Regions from separate parts of the Arthrobacter sp. STN4 genome, predicted to be linked through region 1. Evidence: riboswitches for the same ligand, from Rfam matches in the RefSeq annotation. Region 1 holds a riboswitch; each other region holds the start of a gene.
The links. Region 1 has a riboswitch for cyclic di-AMP ahead of MMF96_RS17175 (M23 family metallopeptidase). Riboswitches for the same ligand answer to the same signal wherever they lie in the genome.

Region 1 (3,264 bases):
CTACGAACGTCTGCACCGGCCCGGACAGGACCGTGCCGGATGCCAAGCCAGACGGCGGGCCGCGCACCGCGGGCACGGCTGCCGGCGGTGTTGTGACGGACGCCGGGCCCTGGGCCGCGGCTGCCTGCGTCGGCGGCCTGCCATTAAAAAGCACCGGCCCCGTCCTATGGACGGGGCCGGTGCTTGGAAGCTTTTCGGAACTAGTGGCCCATCGCGATGAACACGGGGGCCGAGCCGCCAACGTCGACCGACCAGACGACGGTGCTGCCGTGGAAGCCGCCGTGGACGGCCTGGCCGTTGCCGATGTAAACGGCAATGTGGGCCATGCCCAGGCCGCCGTCGGCGTAGTAGATCAGGTCACCGGGCTGTGCTTCAGCCTCGGAAACCGTGCGGCCGAGGGAGAGGTAGCCGGCCGGCCAGCCGTGGTAGTTGATCCCGGCCGCTGCCAGCGAGTTGGTGACCAGCATGGTGCAGTCCTGGGCCACGCCGAGCTGGGCCAGGGCCGCAGCGGCGATCGTGGCGCCAATGCCGCTCTTGGTGGCGGGCTGGGGGGCTGCTTCGGTGGTGGTGACCGTGGCGGCCGGAGCCGCTGCAGGGGCCTGGGCGGCGGGCACCTGGGCAACGTCGCTGCTCTGCGCGGCCACGGGGGGCGTGACAACAACGGGAGCCGGGGTTGAGGTCACCTTGGGGGTTGCGAAGGAGATCTTCACGGTCGACTTTGCAGTCACTGCCGAGGCAAGCTGCGTGTTCTGGCTAAGCGTGGTGCCACCGTCGGAGGCGCGCTCCACAGTGGGGGTGGCGGCATTTGCTGCAATGCCGGAAGTGAGGACCAGTCCGGAAGCTGCTGCGATTACAGCGGCCTGGCGTCCGACACCACCGACGTTGGAGCCGACGGCTTTCGTGATGACGGAGATCGGGCTGGTCTTAACAACCTCGGCGCGGTGACGCCCAAGGGCAGTGTTTGAAGACAAGAAGGATCCTCTCCCAAAGCCTGCGAGGTAAGCTGTCGGATTCGGATGGGAGTCACCCGGCCGCTCCACACCCGTTCCAGGAATTGTTTTCCATGGACGGACGCTTCGCGGCTTCACCCCTAGGACTTCCATAAAAGAAGCCCGATAATGGTTCCCCCGCCCCTGCCAGACGATTGATACGAACGGACCGTGAGCGGTGGCAGAGCTAGGCAATCCACTCACAGGCGCCAGCTTGATTCGAAGTTGGCGCGGTTACGACGGTACAACAGATTTTTTCCAATGTCACGTTCAGGTCACGGTCGTGTCTCTAAGTCGTGACCTGGCCCCCCTTGTGGAGGACTTAAAGCCACCCGGTCGGGTCAACGGTCTGGTCGTCGACCATGACCTCAAAGTGCAGGTGGCAGCCGGTGGAGGCCCCCGTGGTGCCGCTGAGCGCCACCTGCTGCCCGCGCTCCACTTCCTGGCCCACCTTCACGCCGATGGAGCTCAGGTGGTTGTACGACGTCGAGAGGCCGTTGCCGTGGTCGATGACCACGCGGTTGCCTCCGCCGTAGGGGTGCCAGCCGGTAAAGGCCACCGTGCCGCCGGCCGCGGCGAACACGGCCGTGGAGCACTGGACGGCATAGTCCTGCCCCGTGTGCATTTCCCCCATCGCCCCGGTCAGGGGGTTGAGGCGTGAGCCAAACGGCGAGGACGGCGTGAGCACCTTCAACGGCGCCGACAGCGTTCCCTTGGCAGCCTGCGGCGTGACGTTGGAGGCCTTGACCTTCAGCGTTTCCTTCAGTTGTCCATCCGGGTTGAGTGCACTGGCAATGGACGGCGCTTCAAAGGTAATCGGCACATCTGCCGCCGCGGTGACCAGTGACTGCGACGCGGCCGGTCCGGCCGGGGTGTCGCTACCGGCCAGCTGAAGCGCCCCGCCGGCCGACGGCACGGTCACGGCGAGGGCCAGGCCGGTGGCGGCCAGTGCCATCCCGACTTTCTGGCCGGCCCCGCGTCCAATGCTGCTGCGGATCAGCCCGCCCAACGTGGGGTGGGGTGCTACGCCCGACCGCTCGGCCGCGAGCAGCTCCCGGCGGGTTGGCTGGGCAGTCGCTGCCGGTTCGGTACATGGCGGACCCGCCCGGCGGCGTCCGCGCTGCTTGACCTCTGACACTAAAAACCTCTCTGCGAAGCACCTGCGGAGTTAGCTGTCGGATTCGGATCAGAGAGTGCAATGGTTGATCCGGCCTGGCCCGCGGCACGCGCAATGCACCGGCTCCCGCCCCGTCCTGGGCATGGTGCCTGATGGGTTGCGGGTGGTGCGAGACCTGGCTTCACCCCAAGGCAGGCTTCTCGGCCTGCCGGTTGTGGTTCCCCCGTCCTTGCCTGAAACGGTTCATTCCCCCTCTGAAGGCAAGGCTCGGTGTCAGAGGTTGGTAACGCTTTGGTTACAGCGCCACGTAGTTACTATACGGTAAAAACGACAGCCGTGATAATTCCGTTATATTTGGCGGGCTGCGCGTCAAGCGCCTGACGCGTTCCGCCGCAGCCACGGCCGCAATCCGGCCGGCTGCGGGCCCGCCGGGGCGGACCGGATACGTCCCGGGCCGCTTAGCTCATCGAGACAAAGACGTGGGAGGCGACCTCGGGCGGCAGCTCAAGCGCGCCGTCGATCCCGGGGACGCGCACCGAAATGTATTCGCCCACCTGGGCCAGGGAGATGGTGGCGCCGGGACGCAGCCCACCCTCGTCCAGCTGGGTCAGCAGCTCCGGCTCCACCTGGATGCGTTCGGAGAGCCGGTGGATGGTCACGGACTGTTCCGGGGAATAGGAGGCCATGGCGTCCACCAGCGTGACCAGGCCCGCGGCGAAGACGGGGGCCACATTGCCGCCCAGTTCCTCCAGCCCGGGGATGGGGTTGCCGTAGGGCGATTCCTCCGGCTTGCCCAGCAGTTCGAACAGCCGCTGCTCGACCCGCTCGCTCATGACGTGCTCCCAGCGGCACGCCTCGTCGTGCACATAGGCCCAGTCCAGGCCGATGACGTCCGAGAGCAGCCTTTCGGCCAGGCGGTGCTTGCGCATGACGCGCGTGGCCTTGTCGCGCCCGGCGGGGGTCAGTTCCAAGTGGCGGTCACCGGAGACGATGACCAGGCCGTCGCGTTCCATCCGCCCGACGGTCTGGGAGACGGTGGGGCCGGAATGGTGCAGACGTTCGGCAATGCGGGCCCGCAGCGCCACGATGTTCTCTTCTTCGAGCTCCAGGATGGTGCGCAAATACATTTCCGTCGTGTCAATCAAATCTGTCACGTCA
Region 2 (3,264 bases), on a different contig from region 1:
GTCGCTGGGAATGGACACGACGGGCCCGCTAAACGCGGTCTTCCCGGTGCCGTCCTTGACGGTCACCACGGGCGCGTAGCCGTTGCCGACGAGATAGAAGCTGGCCCCGCCCACGGTGATCGGGTCGTTGACCTTCAGGATCCTTTTTACCGGCTCCGCCCCGGGTTTGTCTGTCACCGTCACGGCTGCGGTGAAGTCGATGGGCTGGCCGTAGTGGGCGGCCGAGGAACGGTCGAAGGTCACCGCGAATTTGTTTAGCGTGATGGCAAATGGGTCCAGCCGGGCGGGGTTGAAGTTGGGCCCGGGGGAAAACTGGTCATAGCCGACCAGGGTGTTGACGAAGGTGTCACCTTCGACCAGGATTTTCTGTCCCCGGTAGCCGAACAGGCCCCCGATGGCGACGCAGACCAGGACCCCGATCAGGGAGACGTGGAAGAGCAGGTTCCCCACCTCCCGGATCAGTCCCCGTTCGGCGGCGACGGAGGGGCGGTCCCCGCCGGCATCGTAGATGTGGACCCGGTAACGGCGCCTTCGCAACAGCCGTGCCGCATCCTGAACCGCCTGCCCGGCACTGATCCCGGCCGATTCCGGCAGCTCCAGGGTCCCGTATTCGGGCAGCCTGGACAGCCGCTTGGGGGTGCGGGGAGGAGCCGAACGCATGGCCTTCCAATGCGCCCGGGTCCTGGGGACGACACAGCCGATCAGGGACAGGAACAACAGCAGGTAGATGGCCGAAAACCAGGCGGAGGAATAGACGTTGAAGAACTGGAACCGATCCAGCCACGGCCCGTAGCCGGGATGGTCCTTCAGGTATTGGGTGACCACGGCGGGGTTGACCGGTCGCTGGGGAAACAACGAACCGGGCACGGCGGCCACGGCCAGCAACAGCAGCAACAACAAGGCGTTGCGCATGCTGGTCAGCTGCCGCCACGCCCAGCGCAGCGCCCCCCAGGCGCCCAAGCGGGGAAGTACAGGGTCGCCGGCCGGGGGCGTCGGTGCGGCTGTGGAACTCTCTTTCGTTGGTGGCACGGCTATTTCCCTGCCAGGGCGTCGGAGATCAGGGCTTTGAGGGTGCCCTGGTCGGCGGTGCCAAGGATGCGTGAGGCGACCCTGCCGCTCGTGTCGATCACCAGCGTGGTGGGGACCGCCTGCGGCGGGACGTACTGGGTCATGGACAGCAGCACCCCGCCGTCGGAGTCTTCCATGCTGGGGTAAGTGACACCAAAAGTACGCTCGAAGGCCGCGGCCTCCGGTTCCCGGTCACGGATGTTGACCCCGTAGAAGAGGACACCGTTCGGCTTGAATTCCTTGTACAGGGCTTCCAGCCGGGGTGCTTCCAGGCGGCAAGGGGAACAGGCGGCGTACCAGAAGTTCAACACCACCACCTTGCCCTTCCACGCGGCTGACTCCACGGCGGTGCCATCGAACAACTTGCCCGACAGGACGACCGGCTGCTTGCGTTCGGCCTTGGCGTACTGGGCCACGGATCCGTCCCCGGCGATGAAGTTCTTGTTGTCTCCCGCGTTGGCCTGCCGAGCCAGCGAATCGTTGGATGCGCACGCCGACAAAGCGAAGGTACCTAGTCCGGACAGGGCGGATAGCTGGAAGAATCGGCGCCGGGACGGCGGCGCCGTTGACGAAGTCGCTAATGCAGTCGGGGGGTTTTGGGGCATGGGATGGGGCATCGGTATCCTCATATAACGAAATTGTAACTTTTGGTTTTTGTCGGTTAGGCTGGTAAAAACACATACCCCTAACGGGTATGTTCGTGGGCCGTTTCGCCAAACCCCGTCGGCGGCCCGCGACCGTTCAGCTTCCCGACGGGGGCGGAGGAACCACCACCGGTGCGTTGGTGCACCTTGGGGTGAAGCACGCTCAACAAACAACAGCCATTGCGGCTGCGTGTTGGGCGGGCCGGGCAGGCCCCTCGCCCGAATCCGACAGCTAACTTCGCCGGCGCCGAGAGGAACCCCACCATGTCTACCCACCGCCAGCACGGCCGCCGCCGCGCCACCACTGCCATGCCCGTCCCCACCTCGCGTGGCCGCCATTGGGCCACCACCACTGAAGTTGAAGCCAAACATTTCACGCGCAGAAGGCCCTTGGGGATGGCCGTGGCCGCGGCAGGATTCATTGCGCTGACAGCCCTTCCGGCCGCCCACGCCGATACCGGCCACCTTGCCCCGGCGGTGACCGCCGGCGCAGCCACGACTTCAACGCAACCGGCTGTGACAGCGGACAAGGACATCGCGGTGTCCTTCGCCCATCCAGTGGTTCGCAGCAAGCCCGCGCCCTCTGCATTGGCCGCCGACGCCCTGCACCCGGCCGCCGCGCAGGAATCCCCGCTCCCGGCGCCGGCTCCAACAGCGGCACCGGCTGCCCAGACCCCAGCGGCCCCGGACCAGCCGTCCTCGGGGCTGCGCCCGCCCTTGGCCGCCCTGACGGTCACCTCACCCTTCGGGTACCGGAGCAATCCGCTGACCGGGGCCGGCGGGGAACTGCACACCGGGATTGACTTCGCCGGGACGTGCGGAACCGCAGTGTTCGCCTCTGGGGCAGGGACCGTGACCGAGGCCGGTTGGAGCCAGTACGGTGGCGGAAACCGCATCGTCGTCGACCATGGGGGTGGCATCAAGACCACGTACAACCACCTGGAGAGCATCGGGGTCAGCGTCGGCCAACAAGTGGGCGCGGGCGCCCAGATTGCCGGTGTCGGCTCGACCGGCAATTCCACCGGCTGCCACCTGCATTTTGAGGTCATGGTCGACGGCCAAACCGTCGACCCTGCACCGTTCATCTGACCGGCCCCCCATCACCGATGGAAGGTGATCCCTGCCGGGGGTGGGCTGAACCGACGGCTGGGCCGGTGGCAGTCCGTCCGTCGTGGTCCCGCCGGTTGGCCAGGTGTTCCCGGGTGAGTTCGGCGAGTTGGTCGTCGCTGAGCCTGTCGAAGGAGCGCGCTTCACGCTGGTCGCTGCGGGAGAAACGGACAAACATCAAAATGAGCAGGGGCAGGTCCACTATTTCGGCCACGAACCACAGCAGGTCTCCGGCCAGCTGCTGGTCCCGCAAGGGATTGGGCATCCAGCCCGGATGGTTCAGCAGCCCCACGGTGGCGCCGTCAAAGATCTGTGGGACCATGCGCATCATGATCCCGGGGACGGCGTCGAGGACGAGTTCGATAAAGACGAAGATGAACTCCACCACGATCAACGCGTTCACCGCCGCCTTGGCCCCTTCTTCAATGATCGGCACCGTCATCAA
Region 3 (3,264 bases), on a different contig from region 1:
ACGGAGCCGGCGGCCCCGGCCTTCTCGTCCCACGCGCCGAAAACCACCTTCGGCACCCGCGCCAGCACGATCGCCCCGGCGCACATGGTGCACGGCTCCAGCGTGACCACCAGCGTGCAGCCCTCCAGCCGCCACCCGCCAATCCTCCGGGCAGCCTCCCGGATGGCCACCATCTCGGCGTGCGCCGTGGGGTCCCCGTGCGCCTCCCGTTCGTTGCGCCCCACGCCGAGCACCCCGCCGTCGGGCCCCAGCACGACGGCGCCGATGGGTACGTCCCCCGTGTCCAGGGCGCGGCGTGCCTGCTCCAGGGCAAGGCCCATCCACGCAGCATGACGGGTCGTGGCGGGCGTCTCGGTTTGGCGGGAATTCGATAGGGGGGACACGGCTCAATGGTAGCTTTTATCTATGCGCGTACTGGTTGCGGATCATCCGCTGATTGCCCACAAATTGACTGTCCTGCGGGACAAGAACACCCCCTCGCCGGTTTTTCGGCTGCTGACCGAAGAACTCGTCACCCTGCTGGCCTACGAGGCAACCCGCGAGGTGCGCGTGGAGCCGGTCAACATTGAAACGCCTGTGACATTCACGATCGGCACGGGCCTGGTCAAGCCCACCCCGCTGGTGGTGCCGATCCTGCGCGCCGGGCTGGGCATGCTCGAGGGCATGACGCGCCTGCTGCCCACGGCCGAGGTCGGCTTCCTCGGCATGGCCCGCAACGAGGAGACTCTCGAGGCCATCACCTATGCCGAACGCCTGCCCGAGGACCTCACGGGCCGCCAGGTGTACGTGCTGGACCCCATGCTGGCCACCGGCGGCACCCTGATCGAGGCGTTCAAGTTCCTCTTTGACCGTGGCGCCGCGGACATCACCTGCATCTGCCTGCTGGCCGCGCCGGAGGGCCTGGCCAAGCTGGAAGCCGCCCATGGCGACCGCGACAACGTCCACGTGGTCCTGGCCTCGATCGACGAGGGCCTGAACGAAAAGTCCTACATTGTGCCGGGCCTGGGCGACGCCGGCGACCGCCTGTACGGGGTCGTGGACTAAGGAAGCAACGAGAAAGGGGCCAACCCGCGAGAACGGTGTCAAGCATCACCGTTCTCGCGGGTTGGCCCCTTTCTCGCGTCAGGAGGGGTGCCGGTCAGTACCAGCCTGCCGCCACTTCCTGTCCCCAGGCGCCGCACGGGGTGCCGTAGCGCGCCTCAATGTATTGCAGGCCCCAGCGGATCTGCGTCCTGTAGTTGGTGCGGTAGTCCGCGCCCACGCTCGCCATCTTCTCGGCCGGCAGCGACTGGGCAATGCCGTACGCACCGCTGGAGGCATTTTCCGCCGAGGTCAGCCAGCTGGATTCCTGGGTCCACAACAGCCGCAGGCAGCCCATCTGGTCCGCACCCCACCCCTTGGCTGCCAGCTGGCCCGCCGCATACGCCTGCGCGCCGGCGGGGTCGTCGACGAGCACGGGGGCTGCGGCCTTGGCCGGGGCTGCGGCCTTGGCGGGGGCGAGGCGGGTGACGCCGTCGGACTGGCTCTCGACGGTGGGGGCCTTCGCTTTGGCTGATTCTTTTGCCTGGGCCGCGGAGCCGACGTCGATGCGGGAAAAGCTGACCGCAATGCCCTTCGGCGCTGTAACTGCCGACGGCGTTGCGCCCGTCGTTGCGCCGGAAGTGGCGCCCGCCGTGGCGCCGGTGGCGGCACCGGAAACCAGGCTCGCCGCGGCGAGCCCGCCGGGGACGTTGTTGGTGGCTGCCTGTGCCAGCCCGCCCCCGGCCAGGAGGGCTGCGGAGACGGCCACAACGGCCATGCGCCGGGCCGGGCCACGGGTATTTGTTGCCTCGGCCTCCTGCCTGCGGGCCTCGCGGCGGGAAATCTTGCGTACGGGCTCGGCGCGGCGCCGGCCGTGCTGGGGTGCTGCAGACATAAAAGTAGGGCCTCTCCACGCCTGCGAGGTGAGCTGTCGGGAACGGATGGGAGCATCCGGCCGGGCGGCGGGCAGCAGCAGCTGCCCGGACTTTCGGCTTAACCCCAAGGGCTTCCATGGGTAGGAGGCCCGCAAAGATTGGGTCCCCCGTCTCTGCCATCTGTGTGAACGGGAAATGGGCGGCGGCAGAGCTCGGCGAACCGTCCATTTGTGCCAAGGAACCGTGGGTGGCTCGGCGGGCACCCTGCCAACGTTACCGAACCAGGAGCGCATTGTCACATTTTGATAACGGTGTGGCCAGGGTGACATTTACTTAGCAATGCTAATGACCTATGCTAACTAAGAGAAGATACGCAACTTTTAGCACCAGGTTGATACTGACGATGACTCAAGCACCCACCACCAAAACCCTGCCGGCCAAACGCCCCGCCGGCCCAGGCCCCCTTGCCGCCGAGCTGAGGGTGGCCGTCATGCGCACCTCCCGGCGGCTGCGCGCCGAAGCAGCCTCGCGGGATATCAGCCCCGGCCAGTATTCCGTCCTGGCCGGCATCCTCAACGGGCCCCTGACCGTGGGGGAGCTGGCAGAACGCGAACAGATCCAGGCGCCGTCCATGACGCGGATTGTCAACGGCCTTGAGGCCGCCGGATACGTCACGCGCGGGGACAACCCGCACGACCGGCGCCAGGTCCTGGTCCACGTGACCGAAGCCGGCACCGCCATACTGCAGAAGGCCAGGTCCCGGAGGACGCAGTGGCTGGCCAAGGGCATCGCGGGCCTGTCCCCGGAAGAGCGCGCCACGCTCCACGAAGCCGCCCGGATCCTGCAGGAGATGAGCGCCAGGTGAATTCCATGTTCCGCGCCCTGAAGGTCTTCAACTACCGGCTCTGGGTGACCGGGGCGCTGGTGTCCAACATCGGCACCTGGATGCAGCGGGTGGCCCAGGACTGGCTGGTGCTGACCATCCTGACCCACAACTCCGGAACCGCCGCCGGCATCACCACCGGCCTGCAGTTCCTGCCCATCGTCTTCCTGGGCCCCTTCGCCGGCCTCCTGGGCGACCGCGTCAACAAGCGCAAGCTGCTGCTGTGCACCCAGACGGCCATGGGACTGTGCGCACTGCTGCTGGGGCTGCTGGTGGTCACCAACACCGTGCAGCTGTGGCATGTCTACGTCCTGGCATTCCTGCTGGGCGTTGCCAGCGCCTTCGATGCCCCGTCGCGCCAGGCGTTTGTCTCCGAAGTCGTCAGCAAGGAGGACGTGCCCAACGCCGTCGCCCTCAACAGCGCATCCTTTAACCTCGCCCGCCTGGCGGGCCCGGGCGTGGCCGGCCTGGTCATCGCCCTGTTCG

Region 2: it holds a riboswitch for cyclic di-AMP, as region 1 does, so the genes downstream of both, MMF96_RS08930 (M23 family metallopeptidase) here and MMF96_RS17175 (M23 family metallopeptidase) in region 1, are expected to answer to the same signal.
Region 3: it holds a riboswitch for cyclic di-AMP, as region 1 does, so the genes downstream of both, MMF96_RS13165 (hypothetical protein) here and MMF96_RS17175 (M23 family metallopeptidase) in region 1, are expected to answer to the same signal.

Annotation. Positions count from the first base shown of each region.
Region 1 is NZ_JAKZGX010000032.1:30,981-34,244, forward strand. Features, by position in the region: gene MMF96_RS17170 (NlpC/P60 family protein) at 201-971, opposite strand; cyclic di-AMP (ydaO/yuaA leader) riboswitch at 975-1,160, opposite strand; gene MMF96_RS17175 (M23 family metallopeptidase) at 1,312-1,944, opposite strand; cyclic di-AMP (ydaO/yuaA leader) riboswitch at 2,130-2,389, opposite strand; gene MMF96_RS17180 (metal-dependent transcriptional regulator) at 2,565-3,260, opposite strand.
Region 2 is NZ_JAKZGX010000009.1:57,002-60,265, reverse strand. Features, by position in the region: gene MMF96_RS08940 (cytochrome c biogenesis protein ResB) at 1-912, opposite strand, end outside; gene MMF96_RS08935 (TlpA disulfide reductase family protein) at 1,032-1,673, opposite strand; cyclic di-AMP (ydaO/yuaA leader) riboswitch at 1,770-1,971, shown strand; gene MMF96_RS08930 (M23 family metallopeptidase) at 1,977-2,801, shown strand; gene MMF96_RS08925 (cytochrome c oxidase assembly protein) at 2,794-3,264, opposite strand, start outside.
Region 3 is NZ_JAKZGX010000018.1:7,947-11,210, forward strand. Features, by position in the region: gene tadA (tRNA adenosine(34) deaminase TadA) at 1-383, opposite strand, end outside; gene upp (uracil phosphoribosyltransferase) at 406-1,044, shown strand; gene MMF96_RS13165 (hypothetical protein) at 1,139-1,915, opposite strand; cyclic di-AMP (ydaO/yuaA leader) riboswitch at 1,922-2,107, opposite strand; gene MMF96_RS13170 (MarR family winged helix-turn-helix transcriptional regulator) at 2,299-2,760, shown strand; gene MMF96_RS13175 (MFS transporter) at 2,766-3,264, shown strand, end outside.